2 linked regions of the Methylocaldum szegediense genome follow. The protein of the gene in region 1 interacts with the protein of each later gene in a pairwise test. Links are inferred from orthologs where the notes say so. Each region holds a gene or a part of one and is shown on either strand. Other genes may lie near its edges.

Region 1 (5,054 bases):
CGATAAAACAGGGTGACGCCGCCCCATTGCCGGATGAGCGGCTCGAAATCGGGCGTCTCCCCGACAGCTTCGGCGCGCCAGCGCTCGGCACGAATCGCTCGACCGTGCTCCAGGAATTCGTCCAAGATGGCGAGCTCTTCGGCGTCGAAGCGCGAGCGCACCTTGGTTTCCCCATACCGCATGACGAGATGCTCGTAGCGATCCAGCGTTTTTTCCACTTGAACCGGGTAATACGCCAGGAGCTCCGTTACCGCGTCGATGGCGGTGAGCCCTCCCCCGATCACACCGGCCGGCAGTCGTACCTGGAGATTGGAGAGCGAGGACTGTTTCGCCGCCCCGGACAGCTGCAAGGCCATGAGAAAATCCGAGGCCTTGCGGATGCCACGCGCGAGATTGTTCTTGAGGCCGATCATCGTGGGCTTGCCGGCACCGCTGGCGATGGCGATATGATCGAAGCCCAGATCCCAAGCATCGTCGATGGACAATGTGCTGCCCAGCCGTACTCCGCCGTAGAGACTGAAGTTCCGGCGCCGGACCAGGGTCAGGTAAATCACCTTAAGAAAATTCTTGTCCCAACGCACGGTAATGCCGTACTCGGCGACGCCGCCGAAGCCCATCAGGATGCGCTCGTCGAGGTTCTCGTACAGCATGTGAAAATCGTCCACCGCCTCGGGAAGCCCGACGTCCTTTCCGGTCAGTTCTTCGGGCAGAGGCTCGATCTTCAGGGCGTCGATGGCCGCGACGCCGAAACCTTCGTTGAGGAGGTAGTGAGACAGCGTGTAACCGGCCGGTCCTAGCCCCACCACCAACACCTTCTTCCCGTTGTAAGGCAGGGCATAAGGTCGTTTCAGGTTCAGCGGGTTCCACCGGGTTAGGAGGCTGTAGATCTCGAAGCCGTACGGCATGAACAGCACATCGGTCAGGATATTGGTCTCCACCTGCGGGATGTTGACCGGCTCAGTGACCCGCTGGAACACACAGGCCTTCATGCATTCATTGCAGATGCGGTGGCCGGTGCCGGGAGCCATGGGATTGTCGGCCACAATCATGGCCAGGGCGGCGATATTGTCCCCCTGCCGTTTCAGGGTGAAGGCTTCCGAAATGCGTTCCTCCAAAGGACAGCCGATCTGGGTCACATCCAACGGATTGCGGCGGAACCCGCCATCCTTGGTACGCTGCCCTTTGGAGCAGTAATCGTTGTCGCGCTCGTGACAGATAACGCAGCGATCCACCTCGTAATGGACTTCGCGGCTGGAGGCGCGCGAATCGGTCAACTGGAACCCGTCGCGCCGGCGGCGTTTGTCGAGAGGACCGACCAGAACGTCGTAGCCATCACGCGGCTCCGCTCGGCATTCGACCAGATGCTCGTAATCGATGCGTTCCGGCTGCTTGAAGGAAACCCAATCGGCGACCTTCACGCGGATGGTCGGATGGTTGAGGGCGGCATAGGTCCAGCGTTCCACGACCTCGACTAGCGCCTCAACGAAGTCTCGCTGTTCCGATTCCGCCAAAGCCGCTGCAAAACGCATACGGGCGGAGTCGTCGGCTTCGAGGAACCGACGCAGCTCGGCAGCCTCGGCATCGGCGCCATTGGTGTCAGCTTCGCCCTTGGCTGTCGCCTGATAACGCTTCGCCAGTGTATCCAGTCGAACGGCTATCGTGGCGAGCCCCTGCTCGGGATCGAGAGCACGCTCATCCTCCGCGAGGCAGGTCCGCCTCAGGTCATTGATGGCGGCATCGAGTTCCGCGATGTCGAAAGTAGCCAAAGCCTGGGCGTCGAATTTCTGGGCGGCACGCTTAACTACCGTGTTCTTGTAGGCAAAAACGCTCTCGAATTCGCGGGCCGCGGCGTTCCGTTGAGCCTCGCGCTCAGCTTCCACGTTGAAAAGGCGCGCGACGAAACGGGCGAGATAAGGCGCCGTCTTGAGCAGCGCGTCGGCGACTGCAGTGGGAGCCAGCTTACCGTCCTCATCGTTGCGGCAGGCGTCATAGACCTGGTAAACCTCGGGCGCTTCCTCTGCCAAAGTTTGAACGAAAACCTCGTAAAGTGCCTTAAGGCTCGCCGGATCGTACAAATCCCGATAGCTGAAGCCGGGGATACCCAGCGTGAAGTCTCGCTGAGCGATGGGTTCGCCGACCGTGGCGCAACGCTGCGTAGGATTCATGACCGAATTTACCCCTTGATTCATGCGGAATTTGGCCCTTATCAAGCAGGAGACATGCCATCGGCCTCTTACCCGGCCAAACCACGGACGAACGAGCTTTTCGGCTGATCGCTCGAGCGCAGGCGCTTGTTACCTTTGTTACGAACTTAAGGCGACTCGAACATTTTTGTAGCGAACGTGACAAAAGCCAGAAGCCACTCTTCCCAAGGGCTGACCGCCACGGCCCCGGAACGAAAAGGCGCCTCGATTCCGGAGGCTAGCGGGCAGAACCGCCTTTCACGAACCGAAAAAGCTGGACCTCGAACATCGCGGCAAGTGTCTTGCATCGATCGATTGCGGGAGGGTTTGTAGAAAACCTGACAAAGCCGTACCTCGCCGTCGTCTACTTTTTTCTTTTTCGTTCAATCGCTTACACACTTCACCCCGCATTGGTACGGCCCTTGCTTGATCGGAGGTAAGCCGACAAGACCGACCGCTCGGAGTGAGCGGACCGTCTTTTGCCAGAGTGAACCCGGAGAAACCAATGTCCGTGAAACTACCGATTTATCTCGATTATTCGGCGACGACCCCGGTTGATCCGCGCGTGGCGGAGAAAATGATTCCCTTTCTGACCGAGGTGTTCGGCAATCCGGCCAGCCGCTCCCATAGCTTCGGCTGGGCTGCCGAAAAGGCCGTTGAAGAAGCCCGGGCCGAGGTCGCGAACCTGGTCAATGCCGATCCCAAAGAAATCGTCTGGACCTCCGGCGCGACCGAGTCGGACAACCTGGCGATCAAAGGCGCGGCCTATTTTTACCAGACCAAGGGGCGACATCTCATCACCGTCAAGACCGAACACAAGGCGGTGCTTGACACCATGCGGGAACTGGAAGCCCAGGGTTTCGAAGTCACCTACCTTGATCCCCTTCCCAACGGCCTCCTCGATCTGGATGCATTCCGTGCAGCAATCCGTCCTGACACGATTCTCGCCTCGGTGATGCACGTCAACAACGAGATCGGCGTGATTCAGGACATCGCCGCTATCGGCGCTATCTGCCGCGAGAAAGGCGTGATTTTCCATGTCGATGCCGCGCAATCCACCGGTAAGGTCGAAATCGACCTCTCCAAACTACCGGTCGACCTGATGTCGTTTTCCGCTCACAAGACTTACGGCCCCAAAGGCATCGGCGCCCTCTACGTGCGGCGCCAACCGCGCGTGCGGCTTAAGGCGATGATGCACGGTGGTGGCCATGAGCGCGGCTTGCGTTCCGGCACCTTGGCCACCCACCAGATTGTCGGCATGGGCGAAGCCTTCCGTTTGGCCCGCGAGGAAATGGCGGAGGAAACGAAACGCATCCGGAAACTCAGGGACAAGCTGCTCGCCGCCATCAAGGACATCGAAGAGGTTTATATCAACGGCGATCTTGAACAGAGGATTCCCCACAACCTCAACGTCAGCTTCAACTATGTCGAAGGCGAATCCTTGATGATGGCGCTGAAGGACATTGCCGTTTCGAGCGGTTCCGCCTGTACGTCCGCCAGCCTCGAACCTTCCTACGTTCTCCGCGCGCTGGGGCGCAGCGACGAGCTGGCGCACAGTTCCATCCGGTTCACGATCGGGCGCTACACCACCGAAGAAGAAATCGATTACGCGATCTCCCTGATCAAGGAAAAAGTCGACCGACTGCGCGACCTGTCTCCGTTGTGGGAGATGTACAAGGAAGGCATCGATCTCAACTCGGTTCAATGGGCCGCCGCGCATTGAGCGAACATCGTCAAACTTCACCAATTGGAGACCACCATGGCGTACAACGAAAAAGTCATCGATCACTACGAAAACCCCCGCAATGTCGGCTCCTTCGACAAGGATGAAAAAGGCGTAGGCACGGGCGTCGTCGGAGCACCCGCCTGCGGCGACGTGATGAAACTGCAGATCAAGGTCAATGACCAAGGCGTGATCGAAGACGCCAAGTTTAAGACCTACGGCTGCGGCTCGGCGATCGCCTCCAGTTCACTGGTAACCGAGTGGGTCAAGGGCAAGACTGTCGAGGAAGCGTTGGCCATCAAGAACACCGAGATCGCCGAGGCTCTTGCCCTGCCGCCGGTGAAAATCCATTGCTCGGTTCTCGCCGAGGATGCGATTAAGGCCGCCGTCAACGATTACCGGGCGAAGAGCCGAACCGCCGAGGCCGGCTACGACGTTTGCAAATCCGCCGCATGAAACGAGGAGAGTGTCATGAGTGCTGTGGTTGAGATTCAGGACCTAACCCCGCCCGCCCCTCCCCTTGTGTTCACCCATAAAGCGGCTGCCAAAGTCGCCGAGCTGATCGCCGAAGAAGGCAATCCGGACTTGAAACTCAGGGTCTACGTCTCCGGCGGCGGCTGTTCCGGCTTTCAGTACGGCTTCACCTTCGAGGAGGTCGTCGGCGATGACGACACCACGGTTGAGACCGACGGCGTGATCCTCATGGTCGACCCAGCCAGCCTGCAATATCTGGCCGGTGCCGAAATCGACTACCAGGAAGGATTGGAAGGATCGCGCTTCGTGATAAAGAACCCGAACGCCGCTTCGACGTGCAGCTGCGGCAGCTCGTTCTCGGTCGCCGCTTCCGGCTGCTCATCCCAGTAAATTTTCGACGACAAGGGGAGTTCCGATCATGGCAGTAACCTTGACCGAAAAAGCCGCGCGCCAGGTGCAGAAACACCTCGCCGCCCGCGGCACCGGTCTGGGGCTTAGGGTGGCCGTCAAGACCTCCGGGTGTTCCGGCCTCGCTTATGCCCTGGAGTTCGTCGATGAGCCCGCGCCGGAAGATCGCACTTTCGAGAGTTTCGGCGTCACTCTGGTCGTCGACCCGAAAAGCCTCGTCTACCTCGATGGAACCGAACTGGATTACGTACGCGAAGGCTTGAACG
Region 2 (4,865 bases), 4.4 Mb from region 1 along the record:
GGAAATCCCATATTAGCCCGCAAAAAAAACTGACCTATTGAGCTTTCATACTCGGTATAAAACTGACCACCGTCCATTGATAAAGCAAAGTTACGAGTGCGATCAAAGTAAATACTTTGCGGTAAGAAAATAGAGGGACGAGTAAAAGCTACGTCTCGGGTCTCATTGTATAATCCGAGCGGGTTTTTCACACGCCCCAAACGTAGCCCCGCGCGAGTATTAGCCTTCTCCAAAGCAGTAAAATCAAGCACACCGTAGTCTAACCGGACTTCTTCATCTTCCAACTCGCCAGCACGGCGGTATAGCACTTGTGCTGCCAAACCCAAGCGGCTCAGTGGGCGCAATGAAACATTGACTCCAGCTTCTGTAAAATCAAAGCTTCCGTCTTCACTGTCTCCGTAAAAATTATTTTCGGAAGTCAAAACAAAATTTTGGCTAATAAAACCATGGTATTGGAAAGTATCTTTCCAATCGGCGAACGATTCGTGGCAACTATAAAAAACGAGCAAAACAACCGAAAACCGGATTCTCTTGCAGCAGAATAAACTTATCATCGGGCGCCTTCACGAATAGTGATCGAGCGTACACTATCGTCAATTTCAGATTCCGGCAGATAACCAATCGCTCCGGGTGTTTTCGAAATCAGTGCACGCATTTCCTTGATTGTCGACACTAGCTCCGGCGCTTGCCCGGTACCGGAAAACACTTTGCGATCCCAGGTTTGCCTGAGCTGGTGTGCAAACATCCCCAAGTGCTTTTTGCAGAACTCTTTGTGGATTGGGCTGCTGTCGGGGAGAACGAAAACGACTACCGGGCTGCCGTCCGACCATGAGCGCTGCGACATCGTGAACAGTGCCCTGGCTTCCTGCCGGCTGAGTTCCGAAACCGGAGCGTCCGGATGTACCACAACGGACTGTGAAGCCGCCGGTTCGGAGGTAATGAACAAAAAAGTGACAATAAGGAGCCGCGCCAGAAATGGATAACGGCGCGTAGATAGGAAAAATAGGAAATTCACGCGTGACGCTAGGTTTTTCGCCCAGCGGCCGACGAATCAGGAGGGCAGGTTGAAACCGTTTTAGGCGTCAGATAATTTCCCAATTCTGTTAATGCCTGGCGATAGACTTGCCGTTTGAAATACACTACGTCGCTCACCGGATACCAATAATCAACCCAACACCACGCGTCAAACTCCGGTCGTTCGCTGCAATCCAAACGAATCCTCGACTCCTCGCTTGACAAACGCAGGATATACCAGAGCTGTTTTTGCCCTATGCAGAGCGGAAACGAATGTTTTCGGATATATCGCTCCGGAAGCTCGTAACGCAACCAATCTCGGGTTCGTCCGATCAGCTGAACGTCCTGCCGTCTCAGTCCAACTTCTTCGTACAACTCCCGGTACATCGCAGCTTCCGGAGCTTCATTTAATTTTATACCGCCTTGAGGAAACTGCCAGGAACGCATGCCGACCCGTCTTGCCCAAAACACGCGGCCATCCTGATTGCACAAAACGATACCCACGTTTAGGCGATAACCATCCGCGTCGATCATGGTTCGATTAAAATCCTACTATTACCTCGATGATATAATGCTAGCCCGTTGGATCGGGCTTACAATCCGCGCGTCGTCGTTGAGTCGCCGCGACTCTGCGGCCGTGAGCTGATCCTTGTTTGGCTTCAAAACATCCGAATCGAATTTAAAGGAAACGCGTGAGTCTGGCAATATTTGACCTTGATAACACTCTAATAGGCGGCGACAGCGACTACTTATGGGGGCAGTTCTTGATCGAGAAGGGAATCGTGGATCGAGAGCGTTACGAGGAGGCTAACGCCCGGTTTTACGAAGACTACAAGAACGGCACGCTGGATATCGTTCAGTTTCTGGAGTTCGCTTTGAGACCCCTGGCCGCTAATCCGGTCGATGCGCTTTGGCGGTGGCGTACCCAGTTTATTGAAGAGAAGATCAGACCTTTATTACTGCCCGCAGCCGTGGCACTTATCGAAAAACACCGTCGCGCCGGCGACACCCCGATCATTATCACCGCCACCAATCGCTTCGTGACGGAACCGATCGCCCGACTTTACGGCATCGAACACCTCCTTGCGACCACACCGGAATTTGAAAACGGCAGGTACACTGGGCGATTCGTGGGCACCCCGTGTTTTCGGGAAGGTAAGGTACACCGCTTGCACGAATGGCTAGCGGAGCACGATCATGATTTGGCGGACAGTTGGTTTTACAGCGATTCCCACAACGATCTGCCCTTGCTCTCGCTCGTAGGTTTTCCGGTCGCAGTGGACCCCGATGAAACACTCAAAGCCTACGCAGAACAGAAGAAGTGGCCGGTGATCACTCTTCGCAACGGAAAATGTCCGGAAGAGCATGCCAGGCGATTAGCAAAGTCCCGTCATACCTTGCGGATCAAGTAACAGAAAACCCCGCTTTCGTCCTTCTTATGTTCCAGCATTTGATGTCCGGCCTGTTCCAGAAAGACACCGAAGTCGATCACGGAAGCCGGATCGGTTGCTAGCACTCTAACCACCTGTCCGGCATCCATCGTTTGCAACGCCTTTTTTAAGCGTAGCAACGGCAAAGGACACATCAGCCCCGAGGTGTCTATTTCAAGATCAGCTTGCATGGTTTACCAAAGCCTATTGGAATTCCTACGAGACCGCGCCCATTTTAGCAAAACCGAAAGATATGGATTATTTGCCCATATTCCTCAATCTGAAGAATGAACCCTGTCTGATCGTCGGCGGCGGACCGGTAGCTGCTCGCAAGGCCGAGACCCTGCTTCAGGCCGGCGGGCTGGTCAGCGTGCAGGCTCCGCAAATTCATGATTCGGTCCTGAAGCTTCGAGACTCGGGACGCATAACCCTCATCGACAAGGCGTTTCACCCTGAGGACGTGTGCCGGTTCAAGCTGGTCGTTGCCGCAACCGACGATGCTGATTTGAATGCCAAGATCGCCGAGGCCGCAAAGACGCACAACATACCCGTGAACGTGGTCGACCAACCTGCCCTTTGCACGTTCATCTTTCCCGCCGTGATCGACCGTTCCCCGGTCGTTGCGGCCGTATCCTCGGGGGGCGCCGCCCCTGTACTGGCTCGCATTCTGCGCATGCGTCTCGAATCCTGGATACCGCCGGCTTACGGGCGCCTGGCCAAGCTCGCCGCAGACTTCCGTGTACGCGTCAAACAAGCAATCGACGACCCGCGAGTTCGCCGCAGATTTTGGGAAAACGTCCTCTCCGGAACGATCGCCGAACTGGTTTTCGCCGGAAGAGACAAGGAGGCGGCCCAACGCCTGGAACAGGCGCTTGTCGCCGAAGCCTCCGGCGAGCGAAATCGGAATGTCGGCATGGTTTATCTAGTCGGTGCCGGACCGGGCGATCCTGACTTACTGACGATACGGGCGTTGCGTCTCATTCAGGAAGCCGACGTGGTCGTTTACGATCGCCTGGTGTCACCCGAAATCCTGGATCTCGTTCGACGCGATGCGGAAAAAATTTACGCGGGCAAACAGCGCAACCAGCACACGCTCCCGCAAGCCGAAATCAACCGACTTCTCGCCGACCTCGCCAAATCCGGAAAACGCGTCGTGCGCCTAAAAGGCGGCGATCCATTTATTTTCGGTCGAGGTGGAGAGGAAATCGAAACCTTAATGAACGAAGGCATAGCTTTCCAGGTGGTCCCCGGAATCACGGCCGCTTCCGGCTGCGCCGCCTATGCCGGCATTCCGCTGACACACCGCGATCATGCCCAATCCTGTACGTTCCTGACCGGCCATATGAAAGACGGCCGGCTGATCGACGTCGATTGGAAACAACTGTCCCGTCCGGGACAAACCTTGGTCTTTTACATGGGACTTCAAGGTTTGCCGGAAATCTGTTCTCGCCTGATTCAACATGGCTGTCCGGCCGATCTTCCTGCTGCGCTTGTCCAACAAGGAACCACCCAATCTCAGCTGGTCTTGACCGGCACTTTGGCAACCCTGCCGGACCTCGTGAATCAATCTGAGGTAAAAGCTCCAACACTGCTCATCATTGGTACCGTCGTCCGGTTACGCAAGAAACTCGCCTGGTTCGAACCGTTCGACAAAGCTTGACGGACTTCAGCCGTCGTGCCTTTCACGCGTGACGAGCCAATCCGCCCAGTTCAAGATCGGCCTGAGACGAGGCCCGAGTAGCTTGTCGCCTTCCTCGAAGCTAACCCACCGAAACTCGTCGTGTTCCGGACGCCCAAGCACGGGATTGACAGGCAAACACACGTCACCGCTTGGAGACTCGGCCACATAGTACCGGGCGATCTTACCCGCACCATAGGGCGGCGTTTCCTGATAGCCCTTGCCCCAGCGGAAGTCGAGCTCGGTCAGCGAGGTTTCCTCGCATACCTCGCGTAACGCGGCATCCAAAGGGTCTTCACCCTCTTCCACCACACCTTTAGGGAAATCCCAGTAATTAAACGCACGAAGCAAGAGATAACGCGGCCCATCGGGATGGTTGCGCACGATCACCACACCCGCCGACAAAATATAGGTTTTCATGCTGCGCAACCCCCGCTATACCGATGATCATCTTAGTCAGTGCCAATTCGAGTTAGGCGTCGGTCTACACCAACACGTCCCCTGGGCTCAATTGATGCTTAGTAAAAGCCGATCGAGCGCTTGATCCGGCAAAATTCGTTTTAACAATCCGAGCACATGTGTTGGGACGGTGACGCGATAACGCACCTTCGGCCTTTTCGCCTCAAGCGCATGAACGACGACCTTGAGCACCGCTTCAGGACCGAGTGTGAACGGTACGGCTGGCCCTTCATTCACCAATCTCGCCTCCATCACCTGATATTTCTCCCTATGCACGCTTCCCT

The links. The genes of interacting proteins can lie anywhere in the genome.
Region 2: the proteins of QEN43_RS00190 (region 1) and QEN43_RS19420 interact in binary tests that used the Escherichia coli proteins (3 or more experiments, as listed by UniProt). The link is inferred for Methylocaldum szegediense from one-to-one orthologs.

The regions. Positions count from the first base shown.
Region 1 is NZ_OX458333.1:25,327-30,380, reverse strand. The notes cover bases 1,846-4,800. They hold QEN43_RS00190 (IscS subfamily cysteine desulfurase), read left to right. Parts: upstream 1,846-2,694; coding sequence 2,695-3,906; downstream 3,907-4,800. Other genes in these bases: iscA (iron-sulfur cluster assembly protein IscA), read left to right, coding at 4,799-4,800; erpA (iron-sulfur cluster insertion protein ErpA), read left to right, coding at 4,378-4,770; iscU (Fe-S cluster assembly scaffold IscU), read left to right, coding at 3,943-4,362; QEN43_RS00195 (pyridine nucleotide-disulfide oxidoreductase), read right to left, coding at 1,846-2,165. Also shown: more of QEN43_RS00195, read right to left, coding at 1-1,845; more of iscA, read left to right, coding at 4,801-5,054. UniProt on the Escherichia coli protein: Master enzyme that delivers sulfur to a number of partners involved in Fe-S cluster assembly, tRNA modification or cofactor biosynthesis. Catalyzes the removal of elemental sulfur from cysteine to produce alanine.
Region 2 is NZ_OX458333.1:4,434,045-4,438,909, reverse strand. The notes cover bases 1,021-3,977. They hold QEN43_RS19420 (sulfurtransferase TusA family protein), read right to left. Parts: upstream 2,636-3,977; coding sequence 2,405-2,635; downstream 1,021-2,404. Other genes in these bases: cysG (siroheme synthase CysG), read left to right, coding at 2,698-3,977; QEN43_RS19425 (histidinol-phosphatase), read left to right, coding at 1,707-2,426; QEN43_RS19430 (RNA pyrophosphohydrolase), read right to left, coding at 1,024-1,548. Outside these bases: QEN43_RS19440 (TonB-dependent receptor), read right to left, coding at 1-554; QEN43_RS19435 (type 2 periplasmic-binding domain-containing protein), read right to left, coding at 551-907; more of cysG, read left to right, coding at 3,978-4,104; QEN43_RS19410 (bis(5'-nucleosyl)-tetraphosphatase), read right to left, coding at 4,111-4,542; QEN43_RS19405 (SDR family oxidoreductase), read right to left, coding at 4,630-4,865. UniProt on the Escherichia coli protein: Sulfur carrier protein involved in sulfur trafficking in the cell. Part of a sulfur-relay system required for 2-thiolation during synthesis of 2-thiouridine of the modified wobble base 5-methylaminomethyl-2-thiouridine (mnm(5)s(2)U) in tRNA.